One region of the Ruegeria sp. YTSC003 genome, then DNA from elsewhere that is predicted to be linked to it. Evidence: riboswitches for the same ligand, from Rfam matches in the RefSeq annotation. Region 1 holds a riboswitch; the other holds the start of a gene.
What was found. Region 1 has a riboswitch for thiamine pyrophosphate ahead of thiB (thiamine ABC transporter substrate binding subunit). Riboswitches for the same ligand answer to the same signal wherever they lie in the genome.
Positions count from the first base shown of each region.

Region 1 (7,776 bases):
ATGCGGATCTGGTATTCTGGATGGGGAAGGACCTGACCCCATGGATGGAAGGCGCGGTAGAGACCCTGGCCAACGGCGCGACAGTCACCCCCCTGCTGGAAGTGGATGGCACCGTCCTTCTGGATTTCCGCGAGGATGCGCTGTTTGAGGCGCACGATCATGACGATGAAGATCACGCCGAAGAGGAGGAACATGACGATCATGGTCACGAGGATCATGCCGACGACAAAGACCATGACGATCATGACCACGAAGAGCATGCCGAGGGCGATGACCACGATCACGAGGATCATGCAGAACACGACGACCACCATGACCACGCGCACGGCGATCATGATCCGCATGCCTGGCTTTCGCCCAAAAACGCCGACACCTGGCTGAACGTGATTGCCGCTCAGCTTTCCGCTGCGGACCCGGACAATGCGGGTGCATATTTCGCAAACGCGGCGGCTGCGCGCGAAGAGATGGCAGCCCTCTCTGCTGAAGTAAGTGCAACTCTGGAACCTGTACGCGGAAGCAACTTCATCGTGTTCCACGATGCCTATCAGTACTTCGAGAACGCCTTCGACATCCCCGCGTCGGGTGCGATTTCGCTCAGCGATGCGTCGGATCCAAGTCCGGCGCGGATTTCAGAAATTCAGGTGCGCATTCGTGAAGAAGGGATCAATTGTGTTCTGTCAGAGCCGCAATTCAACCCCGGCATCGTCGCCACCGTCTTGGACAGAACCGAAGCGAATACCGGTGTGATAGATCCGCTAGGTTCTGATCTTGAACCTGGGGCCGAACTGTACCCGCAAATGATCCGGAGCATCGCAAAAACTTTGGCGGAATGTCTATGACCTGACCGGGCAGCCCGTTTTGGCATGAAAACCCAGAACGGGCTGAACATAGCCGGGGACACCAAAGCATCTCGGACACTTGCTTTTTTTGCGTTTCAGTGCCCGGGGTATTCGCCCGTTTGGGAACGCACCCAGATGTCTTATTGAGTTCCCATCAGAACGACGCAGTCAGAGGCTTTAGCGCTGTCCGGATTAACGATTCTGACACTGGCTAGGGTCAGGCATGTGCCATCTCAGATCACGACGCGCGCCCGTAAAACCCGATGCGTTCTTCGTCTGTGAACTGAACATTTGGCCGATCATAAAAGGAAAACACGGCGATCATGCGGTCGCGGTCGCCTTGAACAGGCGAAACGCGGTGCGCCGTGTTTTTGCCTTTGAAGATGTTCAAAGTCCCCGGTTGCAGTTTCATGAGCGTGGGCTTGCGCCGACCTTCCAGCAATTCAGCCACCCCGTCATAATTAGGGTTGTCATCACTACGCAGGTCCTTTTCGTACTCGAATTCACCGCCCGCCAACGGCGCTTGCAACAGCAGCGTTGTGGTGAATTCGGACCTGTCGAAATGCCAGTTCAGGGCCTGCCCGGCTGAGTAAGCCATTACATTCACGCGGGCCAGCGGATCATCCATGACAAAAAGCTTAGGCTTTTCCATGACCGCGGCCAGAAACTTCGCAAATGGCGGCCATTCATACAGGCGGATGACAAAGGCCTGCCCCAACTGATCGGCGCAAATCGTCCTGTTAGACGTTTCAAGTTGGGTCAGGGCAGGATGGTTGCTACCGAGGCCCTCGATAGACGTCCTGAAATAGATGTTGTGCCGCCGTGCATGGACAAAAGCCTCTTCAGCGAAAACCGGTTGCAGCTCAGACACCGCCGATTCCAGCGCACTGTCGCGAACAAAGCCAGGCAGGTTGAAAAGTCCATTCTCAGAAAGATCGGCTTTGCAGCGTTCGATCAGGCTGTGCCAGGCCATGCTGCCCGGCTGGTCCAGCGGATACAAATCCAAGTTTATGACATCACGCATCTTCGACCCTCCCTTCCTGTTATCCTAAGCAGGGCTTGAAACAGGGTTTTATCAATGGATAGCCTTTTTGGGGAGCATAAGAATTTCAAAAGCTCTGACCAGAAACGGATTGCCCGGCGGAAAGCGCCCGTTCCTGAGGGCGCTGGTTCAGTAGAAATGACGGCGATGGATTTAAAGTCGGAGACCCTCACCAGGATGAGCATGTCGCCGATCCCTTTGCGGCAGGATTACCGGATAGCTTACGCAAAAAGACGTAGATCTCCTCCAGATGTAAAAAAGTCGTGGCTGCGCTGCAAAGTTAAGGCACCACTGAATTCAGCGGTGGGGATCAATCTGGCACACTCGCCCGGCGACGTGAGGTAACCGCCCTGATTTGTTGACGCAGGCTATTTGCCCGCATACGAACTTGCCCACATGCAGGAAACCCACAGCCGACGCGGCACAAATTCCGCCGGACATCCAAGGAATAACGCCATGAGCGAACATATCATCGTCAGCACTCAGGATCGCGTCACCACAGTCACGATTTCTCGCACAGACAAGAAAAACGCGATCACTTTTGCCATGTATACTGCGATAGCTGAAGCCATCGAAGAATACGGTCAAACTGATCATGCCCGGGCGCTGGTCATCACTGGTGAAGGCGATATGTTCACAGCCGGGAATGACCTGCAGGACTTTATGACAGGGGGCCTTCCGGCGGGTGACGTTGAAAATCCGATTATTCGGTTCCTGAATGCGATCCGGGATTGTCCGAAACTCCTGATCGCCGCAGTCAACGGTTCTGCAATTGGTGTTGGCCTGACCATGCTGCTGCACTGCGATCTGGTCTATTCCGCGAACAGCGCTTCATTCAGCGCTCCATTTGTCCAACTGGGTCTGGTGCCCGAGGCCGGTTCTTCGATGTTGCTGCCTGCGTCCCTCGGCATGGCTGTCGCCAATGACGTCTTGCTGGCGGGGCGGGTTCTGACGGCATCCGAGGCCCTGAACCACGGGTTGGTCGCGCGCGTCTTTGCCGACGGTGAGTTGATGAGCGAAGTCCAGGAGATCGCAAAAGCCATTGCAGCCTCATCCCCAGTGGCGCTCAAGCAGTCCAAGGTCCTGATCCGCAATCAGCGTGACGAAGTGGCCGGACACATGGCCGCAGAAATCAAGATCTTTGCCGCGCAGCTACAATCCCCGGATTTCGCCGAAAGCGTTGCGGCCAAACTGCAAAAACGCGCACCGAATTACAGCTGACCTGCGCCTTTGAGGGACTACGGCTTTCCTCGCCTCGAAGGCAGCCCCGGTTATTTCGGAAACGAAAGCTGAGGCACAAAACGCCTCTGACGCAAACCCAAGCTGAAACCAACCTTCCGTTATTGGCCTGCATCGCGAATAACGGAAGGATAACAACTTAATTTCATTACCGGGCTGGTCAATTCCGCCCGGCAATGGAATCAGTGCACATCAACAAATTTTGATTCGCCCTGACACGCTTTAACAAGCCGAAAAGGGCGTGCCCTGTGGCTGTTGGATGGCGTTTCACCCGATAGCCGCGTGAAGTCAGAGGAAAAGCATGGGCCTAACCTGCTATGACGTGATGGTGCCGCCTGAGGTACAAAAGACCATTCTGCCGGATGAAAGCATCGCCACGGCTTTCAACATCATCAGGGGCAGCCGGGCACGGTTTCTGCCTGTCGTGGCCGAAGACGGGACTTATGTTGGCGTCTTTACCGCCCCGACGCTGCTGAAACTGATTCTGCCGAAGGCGGCTACAATCGGTCTAAATGATGATGCGTCGCGCGTCGCGATCGACTCGCTCAGCTTCATGAATCTGACGCGGGATGATTTCGAACAACAGATGGAGCGGCTGAAGACCGAAAAGGTTCGCGACAACATGTCGAGGCCCTCGAACATCCCTGTCGCTGCACCTGATACGCCGGTGATGGAAGGTATCTTCCTGATCTACAAATTCAAACGGCACGTGATCCTTGTTGAGCCCGAAACCAACCGTTTCGTTGGCACCGTAAGCGCCAACTCGCTTTTGGATCGCGCACTCAGCTAACCCTATACAAACCGGACTAAAACCTTGGCTACGCATTCGACGTCACACGGAGAGGCCGCTCTCTCTGTTCCACAACTATTGGGCATTGATCCGCTTTGGATCGCGACCGGAATTCTGATTTTGGTGTATGCGGTCCTGATCACCGAAAAGGTTAACCGCGCCATTCTGACGATGCTGGGCGCGTCCCTGATGGTCCTGTTTGGCATCATCAATCAGGAACAGGCCGTGGCGGGTGTGGACGCCAACACTCTGGCACTGCTTATCGGCATGATGGTCATCGTGGGGATCACCAGCAAATGCGGATTGTTCCAATACGTAGCGATCAAGGCCGCAAAAGCGGTGAAAGCCAATCCAACCGGCATCCTCATCATGCTGACGCTGATTACGGCGGTGTTCTCGGCCCTGCTGGACAACGTGACGACCGTTTTGCTGATCGCCCCGATTACGCTGCTGATCACTGAAGCCCTGGAAACGCGTGTGTTCCCGTTCTTTGTCGCCGAGATCCTGGCCTCGAACGTGGGCGGAACAGCGACGCTGATCGGTGACCCACCCAACATCATCATTGGCTCGGCCGCAGGGCTTAGCTTCAACGATTTCGTGGTGAACCTGGCGCCTATCTCGGCCATATGTCTGGTTGTCCTGACCGGCATTATTTACCTTATGAACCGCAAGGAACTGGCCCGCATTCCGAAATCGGCCAGCGATCGGATTATGGGGTTCAACGAATCCGAAGCGGTTACTGATGTAGTCTTGATGATCAAGTCTCTGGCCGTTTTGGCTCTGGTTTTGCTGGGGTTCACGCTGGGGCACAGCTACGGCATTCAGCCGGGTACGTCAGCGTTGGCCGGTGCAGGCCTGTTGATGCTGCTGGCCTATGGCCACCAAAGCGGTGAAGAACAGTCGGAGTCGGTTCACCACATCTTTGGCGAAGTTGAATGGGTCACAATCTTTTTCTTCGGTGGGCTGTTCGTCATCGTTGCCGGTGTCGAACATGTTGGACTGCTGGCATTCTTCGGTGAGAAAGTGCTGGAGCTGACCCAAGGCGACATGATGTGGACCGCGTTCTTCATCTTTTGGGCCTCCGGCATTTTGTCCGCAATCCTCGACAACATTCCTTTCGTGGCAACGATGATCCCTCTGATCGAGTCCACCGCAGACACGTTCGGCGGCAAGGACGCGATTGAACCCCTTTGGTGGTCGCTGGCGCTTGGGGCCTGTCTGGGCGGCAACGGTACACTGTTGGGGGCAAGCGCCAACCTTACGGTGGCTGCTTTTGCGGAAAAGGCCAAGCAGCCCATCGGCTTCATCGCCTTCGCCAAAATTGCATTCCCGATCATGATCCTCACCCTGATGATCGCGAACGTCTATATTTGGCTGCGTTACTTCTGACCTATGGCCCTTTGAACCAAACGTATTACAGGTTCAAAGGGCGTCCGACTCCGGACAGGTTTACTTGCCCGCATGTGACACGCACCGCGCTGAGGCACCGAATTTGGTTGTCTTTCTAGCCAATCCCCCCTAGTGACGGCCTCACCTCGGGGAGCACGGCCTGCCGCGCTGAGATGCTTATCAAGCGAACCCGTAGAACCTGAACCGGCTAGAACCGGCGGAGGGAAGGGTTTCGGTTTCATCCATCCTTGCCCTCTCGCCGCAATGGAGGATGACATGAAACATCTGCTAATTGCTGCGGGACTTCTGAGTGCAACTACGGCCATCGCTGCCGACAAGCCTCAGCTAACCGTTTACACCTATGACAGCTTTGTATCCGATTGGGGCCCCGGCCCGCAGGTCAAAGAAGCCTTTGAGGCAACCTGCGACTGCGAGCTGAACCTCGTGGGCGTCGAAGATGGTGCCGCACTTTTGTCGCGTGTCCGGCTTGAGGGTGAAAACTCTGACGCCGACGTCGTGCTTGGTCTGGATACCAACCTGATTGCAGCGGCCCGGGAAACCGGCCTGTTTGCGCCCAATTCCGTCTCTGCCGACTTCGCGCTGCCGATCGAATGGACCGATGACACGTTCACACCGTATGACTGGGGCTACTTCGCCTTCGTTCACAAAGCGGATGCGACAGCGCCTGCAAACTTCCGGGAACTGGCGGACAGCAACACCAAGATCATCATCCAGGACCCTCGCTCGTCCACACCAGGTCTGGGTCTGCTGATGTGGGTCAAAGCGGCTTATGGTGACGAAGCACCCGAAATCTGGGCAGGTCTTTCCGACAACATCGTGACCGTCACCAAAGGTTGGTCCGAGGCATACGGCCTGTTCCTTGAGGGCGAGTCGGACATGGTTCTCAGTTACACCACATCTCCGGCCTATCACCTGATCGCCGAGGATGACGGCAGCAAGGCCGCGTCCGCTTTTGACGAGGGCAACTATCTGCAAGTTGAGGTTGCGGCAAAGCTGGCCGCGACGGATCAGGCCGAACTGGCGGATCAGTTTTTGCAGTACATGGTCTCGGATGCGTTCCAGCAAATTATTCCGACAACCAACTGGATGTACCCGGCCGTAACCCCGGCAGAAGGTTTGCCTAAAGGGTTTGACACCCTGACAGTGCCGGCAAAGTCGCTGCTGTTCTCTCCCGATGAAGCCGCCGCCGTGCGGGATCAGGCCCTGGCAGAATGGCAGAACGCGCTCAGCCAGTAAGCCTATGGCCCGGTATCGGTGCGGCAGCTCTGGTCGCCGCGCTGATCCTGGGCACTCTTGCGGCGGTTGCACTGCGTGCTGAAACCAGCGGCGGGTTCACTCCCGCCGACTGGGCTGCGCTGCGGTTCACGCTGACCCAAGCCACACTGTCCGCATTGTTCAGCGTGGTGTTGGCCGTGCCGGTTGCGCGGGCTTTGGCACGTCGGAGGTTCCCCGGCCGACGGGCTTTAATTGCGCTTTTGGGCGCGCCCTTCATCCTGCCGGTCATCGTTGCCATTCTGGGTCTGCTGCAAGTCTTTGGCCGGTCGGGATGGATCTCGGACATCCTTGGCATTTTCGGCCTGCCGCCCATACGCATCTACGGCTTGCATGGCGTCGTATTGGCGCATGTGTTCTTCAATCTGCCTCTGGCCACACGCCTTGTGTTGCAAGCCTGGCAGGAAATTCCGGCAGAACGGTTTCGCCTGGCCGCACAACTGGGATGCAACGGCATGGCCATGTTTCGACTGATCGAGATGCCCATGCTGAAACGGACCCTGCCCGGGGTTCTTGCAGTAATCTTCGCCATTTGCCTGACCAGCTTCGCCGTCGCCCTCACCTTGGGCGGAGGACCACGGGCTACAACGATCGAACTGGCGATCTATCAGGCCTTCACCTACGATTTCGACCTGGGCCGCGCCGCCCTGTTATCCGCCCTGCAACTTGCCCTGACAGCTGCGACCGCTTTAGTGGCGCTGAAGTTTTCGCGCGGGGACGGTTTTGGAACAGGCCTTGATCGCGCATTGCGCCGCTGGGACGGGGGTGCGCCGACGATAGATGTATTCTGGATCGTCGCAGCGGCCGTCTTTTTGCTACTGCCTTTGGCATCGGTCGTAATTTCGGGAGTTGCCGGGTTGTTTGACATGCCCGCAATCGTTTTTCGTGCCGCGTTGATCTCGGTCCTTGTTGCCGCTGCAAGTACCGCTGTCCTGCTTTTGCTTGCTTTGCCCATGGCCACCGCCGTCGCGAGCGGCCGGCACGGGCTTGTGGAACTCAGTGGCATTTTGGGTTTGGCGGCATCACCACTGGTCATCGGTACGGGCCTGTTCATCCTGATCCGGCCTTTGGCAAATCCGACGACATTGGCTCTGCCTGTCACTGCTTTGGTGAATGCCGCGATGGCCCTGCCCTTTGCTTTACGCATTCTGGTCCCCGCGGCGCGCGACATAACCGCTAGGCAC
Region 1 is NZ_JBXWMK010000004.1:64,460-72,235, reverse strand. Features, by position in the region: gene AC2FFH_RS09605 (zinc ABC transporter substrate-binding protein) at 1-839, shown strand, start outside; gene AC2FFH_RS09600 (HalD/BesD family halogenase) at 1,078-1,863, opposite strand; gene AC2FFH_RS09595 (enoyl-CoA hydratase-related protein) at 2,338-3,102, shown strand; gene AC2FFH_RS09590 (CBS domain-containing protein) at 3,422-3,910, shown strand; gene AC2FFH_RS09585 (ArsB/NhaD family transporter) at 3,935-5,299, shown strand; TPP riboswitch at 5,437-5,542, shown strand; gene thiB (thiamine ABC transporter substrate binding subunit) at 5,576-6,556, shown strand; gene AC2FFH_RS09575 (thiamine/thiamine pyrophosphate ABC transporter permease ThiP) at 6,532-7,776, shown strand, end outside.

Region 2 (7,776 bases), on a different contig from region 1:
TGGGTTGGAATGGCCTTGTTGATGATTGGGTTGCTGGGTATCTTTTTCACCCGTCAGCATGTGTCGGCCAGTTGGGGCGCGCGCCGCTAGTTTGCCACCCGTAAGGTCAGGTTGATCCGTCCACCTTTGGGCAACAGTTTGGATGAACCGAAACGGATGCGGTCTACCCCGTGATAGGTCAGGCGGGCGGGGCCGCCCATGACTACGACGTCGCCGGAGTTCAGCCAGATCGACTCGGTCTTGCCGCCCCGGGTTTCGTTTCCGATGCGAAAAAGGGCATCGTCGCCCAGCGAAATGGACAGGACAGGCCATGAAAAATCTGCCTCGTCCTTGTCTTGATGCAGCCCCATACGCGCACCTTCGCCGTAATAGTTGATCAGACAGCAATCCGGATCGCGTTGGGTGCTGGCAAGCTTGCGCCATATGCTCAGTATCGTATCGGGAATGTCAGGCCACACCGTTCCTTTAGGGTGTTGCGCCTGATATCGGTAACCCCCTTTGTCGGTGACCCAGCCAAGCGCCCCGGCCGAGGTCATACGCACCGACATTTCCTTGCCCGAAGGCGTAACCGGCCGGAACAGCGGCGCAGATTTCAGAATCGGGCGCAATGCCTCAATCAGTTGCGTTTGTGCCGCAACGTCCAGATAGGTTTTTCTGATGTCAAATCCGCGCAAAAGCAGCCGCGCCATTGAAGATTCCCCAATCCTTGCCAAAACCTTGCCAAAAAGGCCGCAGATTCCCGAAAACCTGCCTTTTACACCGCTTGCAGGCCTCTGATCTCGCCCTTATATACGCCGGGACGCGCGATGGTGTAGTGCTGTTGCGCAAACCAGATCGGGGCCGGATGCCATAACGGGTCCGGACCTCGAGACATCGCCTTGAAGAGAAAGGGATTGAACATATGGGAAAAGTAATCGGTATTGACCTCGGGACCACCAACTCGTGTGTGGCCATCATGGACGGCTCTCAGCCGAAGGTCATCGAAAACGCAGAAGGGGCGCGGACCACGCCCTCGATCGTCGCCTTCACCGAAGATGAGCGTCTGGTTGGTCAGCCTGCAAAACGTCAGGCGGTCACCAACCCCGACAACACGATCTTTGGCGTCAAGCGTCTGATCGGTCGTCGTGTGGATGATGCAGAAGTCCAGAAGGACAAGAAAATGGTGCCGTACGCCATCGTGGATGGCGGCAACGGTGACGCGTGGGTGGAAGCCCGCGGTGAAAAATACTCCCCAAGCCAGATTTCGGCCTTCACTCTGGGCAAGATGAAGGAAACTGCCGAGAGCTATCTGGGTGAAGAAGTCACGCAGGCGGTCATCACCGTTCCCGCGTATTTCAATGACGCACAGCGTCAGGCCACCAAAGACGCAGGCAAAATCGCCGGTCTGGAAGTGCTGCGGATCATCAACGAACCGACAGCCGCCGCGCTGGCCTATGGCCTGGACAAAGAAGAAACCCAAACCATCGCGGTTTATGACCTTGGTGGTGGTACGTTCGACGTGACCATTCTGGAAATCGACGACGGGCTGTTCGAGGTCAAATCGACCAATGGTGACACCTTCCTGGGTGGTGAAGACTTTGACATGCGCATCGTCAACTACCTGGCGGACGAGTTCAAAAAGGAACACGGTGTCGACCTGTCGCAAGACAAGATGGCCCTTCAGCGCCTGAAAGAAGCTGCTGAAAAAGCCAAGATCGAGCTGTCCTCGACCTCGCAGACCGAAATTAACCAGCCGTTCATCTCGATGGGCGCTAATGGTCAGCCGCTGCACATGGTCATGAAACTGACCCGTGCCAAGCTGGAATCGCTGGTTGGTGACCTGATCAAGAAGTCGATGAAACCCTGTCAGGCCGCATTGAAAGACGCCGGTTTGTCGGCGGGCGACATTGACGAGGTTGTTCTGGTCGGTGGTATGACCCGCATGCCGAAGGTGATCGAAGAGGTCACCAAATTCTTCGGTAAAGAACCGCACAAGGGTGTGAACCCGGACGAAGTTGTTGCCATGGGCGCCGCCATTCAGGCCGGTGTTCTGCAGGGTGACGTCAAAGATGTGGTTCTGCTGGACGTAACCCCGCTTTCGCTGGGGATTGAGACGCTGGGTGGCGTGTTCACCCGTCTGATCGACCGCAACACCACGATCCCGACCAAAAAGTCTCAGGTCTTCTCGACTGCCGAGGACAACCAGAACGCTGTGACCATCCGCTGCTTCCAGGGGGAACGCGAAATGGCTGCGGACAACAAGATCCTGGGTCAGTTCAATCTTGAAGATATTCCGCCCGCACCGCGTGGCATGCCTCAGATCGAGGTGACTTTTGACATCGACGCCAACGGCATTGTCTCGGTTTCGGCCAAAGACAAAGGCACCGGCAAAGAGCAGAAGATCACCATCCAGGCATCGGGTGGTCTGTCGGATGAAGATATCGACAAGATGGTCAAGGACGCCGAAGAGAACGCCGAGGCGGACAAGGAACGCCGCGAGCTGATCGAGGCGAAGAACCAGGCGGAAAGCCTCATCCACTCGACCGAGAAGTCGATGGAAGAGCATGCCGACAAGGTCGACCCGACCACCATCGAAGCTATCGAGCTGGCGATTGTCGCGCTGAAGGACGAGCTGGAAACCGAGAATGCCGACAAGATCAAGTCAGGCATTCAGAACGTGACCGAAGCCGCCATGAAGCTGGGCGAAGCCATCTACAAGGCGCAGTCTGAAGAGACCGAGGATGAGCCTGCGGCGGCGGATGCCGCTCCGGCTGGTGAAGACGATATCGTCGATGCCGAATTCGAAGATCTTGACGACGAAAAGCGTAAGTAACGGGAAACCGGGCCAATTCGGGCCGGTCCGGTCACCGGGCCGGCCCGATTACGTTGCGGCAGAAGGAAATACTGATGTCAAAACGCGACTACTATGATGTGCTCGGCGTGTCCAAGGGCGCATCAGCGGACGAGATCAAGAAGGGCTTTCGCACGAAAGCCAAGGAATTGCATCCCGACCGCAACAAGGACAACCCGGATTCCGAGGCTCAGTTCAAAGAAGCGAACGAAGCTTACGACGTCTTGCGCGATGCCGAAAAAAAGGCCGCGTATGACCGTTTTGGTCATGCCGCGTTTGAAAACGGTATGGGCGGCGGTGGCCGTCCCGGCGGCGGATTTGGCGGACAGGGCGATTTCTCCAGTGCCTTCTCGGACGTGTTCGATGACCTGTTCGGCGATTTTATGGGTGGTCAGCGCGGTGCTACCGGGGGTGGTCGACGGGCCGCGCGCGGGTCAGACCTGCGTTACAACCTGCGTGTAAGCCTGGAAGAAGCATTCTCTGGCCTGCAAAAGACGATCAACGTGCCTGCTGCCGTGGCCTGCTCGGCCTGTGACGGCTCGGGTGCGGAAGGCGGGGTTGAGCCCACAACCTGCCCGACCTGTTCGGGCATGGGGAAAGTGCGGGCGCAACAGGGCTTTTTCACAGTTGAACGGTCGTGCCCGACTTGTTCGGGTCTGGGTCAAATTATCAAGAACCCCTGTAAATCATGCGGCGGCGCCGGGCGCGTCGAAAAAGAACGCGCGCTGTCGGTCAACATTCCGGCCGGTGTCGAAACCGGCACACGCATCCGTCTTGCGGGCGAAGGTGAGGCCGGGATGCGCGGTGGCCCCCCGGGCGACCTGTATATTTTTGTCGAAGTTTCGGACCACAAGCTGTTCGAGCGCGACAGCGTAAACCTGTATTGCCGTGTTCCGGTCAGCATGGCCAAGGCAGCGCTGGGCGGTTCGATCGAAGTGCCCACTATCGACGGTGGCCGGGGTCGCGTGCAAATTCCGGCTGGCAGCCAGTCAGGACGTCAGATGCGCTTGCGCAGCAAAGGCATGCCCGCCCTTCGCGGCGGTGGCGTTGGCGATATGTTCATCGAACTGGCCGTCGAAACCCCGGTCAATCTGACCAGCCGTCAAAAAGAGCTGCTGCGTGAGTTCGACGATCTGGGCGAAGATAACCATCCGGAATCAAAAAGCTTTTTCTCGTCCGTCAAGTCATTTTGGGACGGTATGAAGGGCTGAACCTGCACACCTGAACATCAAACAGAAGCCGGTCCGTTGAGGCCGGCTTTTGCATTTCATAAGTCCAGATTGACCGTAATCTGCACCAAAATTGGCCCTTGATTCCCCCGCCATCCCCTGAGAGTGTCGCCCCAACCGTTGGGGTGCCCTGTTTGGGGGCTGAGAGGCGTGAATGCGCTAACCCATCGAACCTGATCCGGGCAATACCGGCGTAGGGAACGGTCTTTTAGTGTTTAGACGTTTTCCATGCCCGTTGCCCATTTTGAACCGGAGCAACGACATGGCACCCATTGCCTTAACAATCGCAGGATCTGACAGCGGCGGAGGGGCTGGAATTCAGGCTGACCTCAAGGCGATGTCCGCGCTTGGCGTTTACGGGGCCAGCGTGATTACCGCAGTGACGGCGCAGAATACTCGCGCAGTTACGGCGGTGCATGGCATCCCTCTGGACGTAATTGTAGCCCAGATCGAGGCTGTTCTGACCGACCTGGATGTTGGTGCGATCAAGATCGGAATGCTGGCGACCCCTCAGATCATCCAACGTGTCGCAGATAGTATCGCCGAATTTGATGGGCCGGTAGTTTTGGATCCGGTCATGATCGCGAAATCCGGCGATGCCTTGCTGGCAGAAGAGGCGGTGCAAACCCTGCGCGACGTATTGTTGCCGCGCGCGACGGTGTTAACGCCAAACCTGCCCGAAGCAGCCTGCCTGCTGGGCTCTGAGTCTGAGGACAGCCTCGAACAGATGATCGCACAAGGGCAAGATCTGTGTGCACTTGGCGCTGGTGCGGTTCTGATGAAGGGCGGTCACGGCAAGGGTGACATCTGCCATGACATATTGATCTCACATTCGGGCGTGATTGCTCAGTTTCAAGCGCCGCGCCAACAGACCCGCAACACCCACGGAACCGGGTGCACGCTGTCCTCATCCATAGCGGCCGGGTTGGCTAAGGGCCTTTCGCTGCCCCAGGCCGTGGCGCAAGCACATGACTATCTGCAAGGCGCCATCGCTCAGGCTGATGCTCTAAAAATCGGACAAGGTCACGGGCCTGTTCATCACTTCCATCAGGTTTGGCCCGCGTGACCGTCTGGTCGATCATAGGGGCAGGTGTGGCCGGGTTGGCCGTTGCTTCCGAACTTGTCGCGCGCGGGGCCAAGGTTCAGGTGTTTGATCCCGGTGGTGCACCTGGGCCGCATGGCTGCTCCTGGTGGGCGGGCGGAATGTTGGCACCTTGGTGCGAGTATGAAAACGCCGAGGAACCTGTCCTGCGTCTGGGGCAATTGGCAATCGACTGGTGGGCCAAACGCACTCAGGTCCACAGGCGCGGCACACTGGTTGTTGCTAACCCACGGGATCTGCCGGATCTGCGTCGTTTCGCCCGCAGAACTGAGGGGTTTTCTGAAGTTGATGACAGAGAAATAACCTTATTAGAGCCTGATCTGTATGGTTTCAAAAAAGGTCTCTACTTTGCTGCGGAAGCCCATTTGGATCCGCGTCAGGCCTTGCTGGATCTGTCGCACCAGCTTCAGGATCACGGTGTTGAATTCCATCATGCGTGCGCTCCGACGGGATTGGACAACGCCATTGATTGCAGAGGTCTGCACGCGCGCGAATACCTGCAGGACTTGCGCGGCGTGAAGGGTGAGATGCTGGTGATACGGTGCCCAGACGTGACACTGACCCGGCCTATACGCCTGCTTCATCCACGCGTGCCGCTGTATATCGTTCCACGCGGCGACGGCGTCTACATGCTGGGCGCGACAATGATCGAATCCGAGGATAGCAGCCGAATTACCGCACGCTCGATGCTTGAGTTGCTGAGCGCAGCCTACGCCCTGAACCCCGCCTTTGGTGAGGCTGAAGTGTTGGAAACCGGCGTCGATCTGCGCCCCGCTTTCCCCGACAACCTGCCGCGTATTCGGCGGCTGGGACCGACAATCTATGCCAACGGCCTCTACCGCCACGGCTACTTGCTGGCCCCTGCACTGGCCAAGGGCGTGGCTGACCTAGCGTTGGACAACAAACATTCGGAGATGGTCGATGAAGATCGTACTTAACGGCGAGATGCGCGACGTGCAGGCCGAAACTCTTTCCGGCCTTTTGCAGGAATGCGGGTTTTCGGGCCGGGTGGCGACGGCTGTGAACGAGGGTTTTGTGCCTTCGAGCCTGCGCAAGGCCCGTAAAATCAAGGATGGCGATCGGATCGAAGTCGTCGCCCCGATGCAGGGGGGGTGAGCGATGAAGACCGTCTACGGCACATCACTGCCGAACCCGCTGATGCTGGGCACCGCGCAATATCCAAGCCCTGCAATCTTGGAACAGGCATTTCGGGACAGCGGGGCCGGGGTGGCCACCGTATCTTTGCGACGCGAAGCAGGCGCAGGACAAACCTTTTGGCAGATGATCCGCGATCTGAGCGTTCTTATCCTGCCCAACACAGCGGGTTGCCATACGGTGAAAGAGGCTGTGACCACCGCCCATATGGCACGTGAGGTGTTTGACACCAAATGGATCAAGCTGGAACTAATCGGGCATACCGACAGCCTCCAGCCCGACGTGTTCCAACTGGTCGAGGCCGCGCGCATTCTGACCGAAGACGGGTTCGAGGTGTTTCCCTATACCACGGACGACCTGATCGTGGGTGAGCGCCTTTTGGCGGTAGGGTGTGAGGTTCTGATGCCTTGGGGCGCTCCGATAGGCTCGGGCCGTGGTTTGAACAACGAATACGCCTTGCGCGCAATGCGGGCTGAGTTTCCCGAAGTACCACTGGTGATTGACGCAGGTATCGGCCTGCCCAGCCACGCCGCTCATGCGATGGAGCTTGGGTATGATGCTGTTCTGCTGAACACTGCGGTGGCACGGGCCGGTGATCCCGCAGCAATGGCCAAGGCGATGAAGCTGGGCATCGAGGCCGGGCAATTGGCCTATCAGGCCGACCCGATCGAAGCGCGCGATATGGCCGAACCCTCGACCCCCGTTATCGGAAAGGCGTTTTTGTCATGAAACTCGACCGGTTTTACCCAATCTTCGACCATTCCGACTGGCTGCGCCGGATGCTGCCTCTGGGCGTGAAACTGGTGCAGTTGCGGATCAAGGACCAACCGGATGCGGTCGTGCGTGAACAGATCGCGGTTTCGCGGGATCTGTGCCGTGCGCATGGGGCTGTTCTGGTGGTGAATGACCATTGGCAGGTTGCCATCGACGCAGGCTGCGACTGGATTCATTTGGGACAAGAGGATCTGGATGACGCAGATCTGAAGGCGATCCGACGCGCAGGGCTGAAACTGGGTGTCTCGACCCATGACGATGACGAGCTTGAGCGTGTTCTGGCCATGACCCCCGATTATGTCGCGCTTGGTCCCGTCTACCCAACGATCCTGAAAAAGATGAAATGGGAACAACAAGGCCTGCCGCGTGTCACTGAATGGAAAGCGCGCGTGGGGGAAGTCCCTTTGGTCGGTATAGGCGGGATGAGTGTGGAGCGCGCGCCGGGGGTGTTGCAGGCCGGGGCGGACATTGTCTCAGTCGTGACAGACATCACCTTGAATGCAGACCCAGAAGCCCGCGTACGTGCGTGGATCGAGGTCACTAAATGAGCCGCTACGCCCGTCAGATGATCCTGCCGGAGGTCGGCGCCCGTGGACAGGCCCGCCTATCCGGCGCGCGGGTTCTTGTGGTGGGGGCCGGGGGGTTGGCAGCGCCGGTTTTGCCTTTGCTGGCTGGTGCTGGGGTTG
Region 2 is NZ_JBXWMK010000009.1:83,975-91,750, forward strand. Features, by position in the region: gene AC2FFH_RS16655 (ABC transporter permease) at 1-90, shown strand, start outside; gene AC2FFH_RS16660 (alpha-ketoglutarate-dependent dioxygenase AlkB family protein) at 87-689, opposite strand; gene dnaK (molecular chaperone DnaK) at 902-2,812, shown strand; gene dnaJ (molecular chaperone DnaJ) at 2,887-4,041, shown strand; TPP riboswitch at 4,171-4,276, shown strand; gene thiD (bifunctional hydroxymethylpyrimidine kinase/phosphomethylpyrimidine kinase) at 4,322-5,125, shown strand; gene AC2FFH_RS16680 (FAD-dependent oxidoreductase) at 5,122-6,099, shown strand; gene thiS (sulfur carrier protein ThiS) at 6,083-6,277, shown strand; gene AC2FFH_RS16690 (thiazole synthase) at 6,281-7,045, shown strand; gene AC2FFH_RS16695 (thiamine phosphate synthase) at 7,042-7,638, shown strand; gene AC2FFH_RS16700 (HesA/MoeB/ThiF family protein) at 7,635-7,776, shown strand, end outside.
Region 2: linked by a shared signal. The riboswitch ahead of thiD (bifunctional hydroxymethylpyrimidine kinase/phosphomethylpyrimidine kinase) and the one ahead of thiB (thiamine ABC transporter substrate binding subunit) in region 1 are both predicted to bind thiamine pyrophosphate.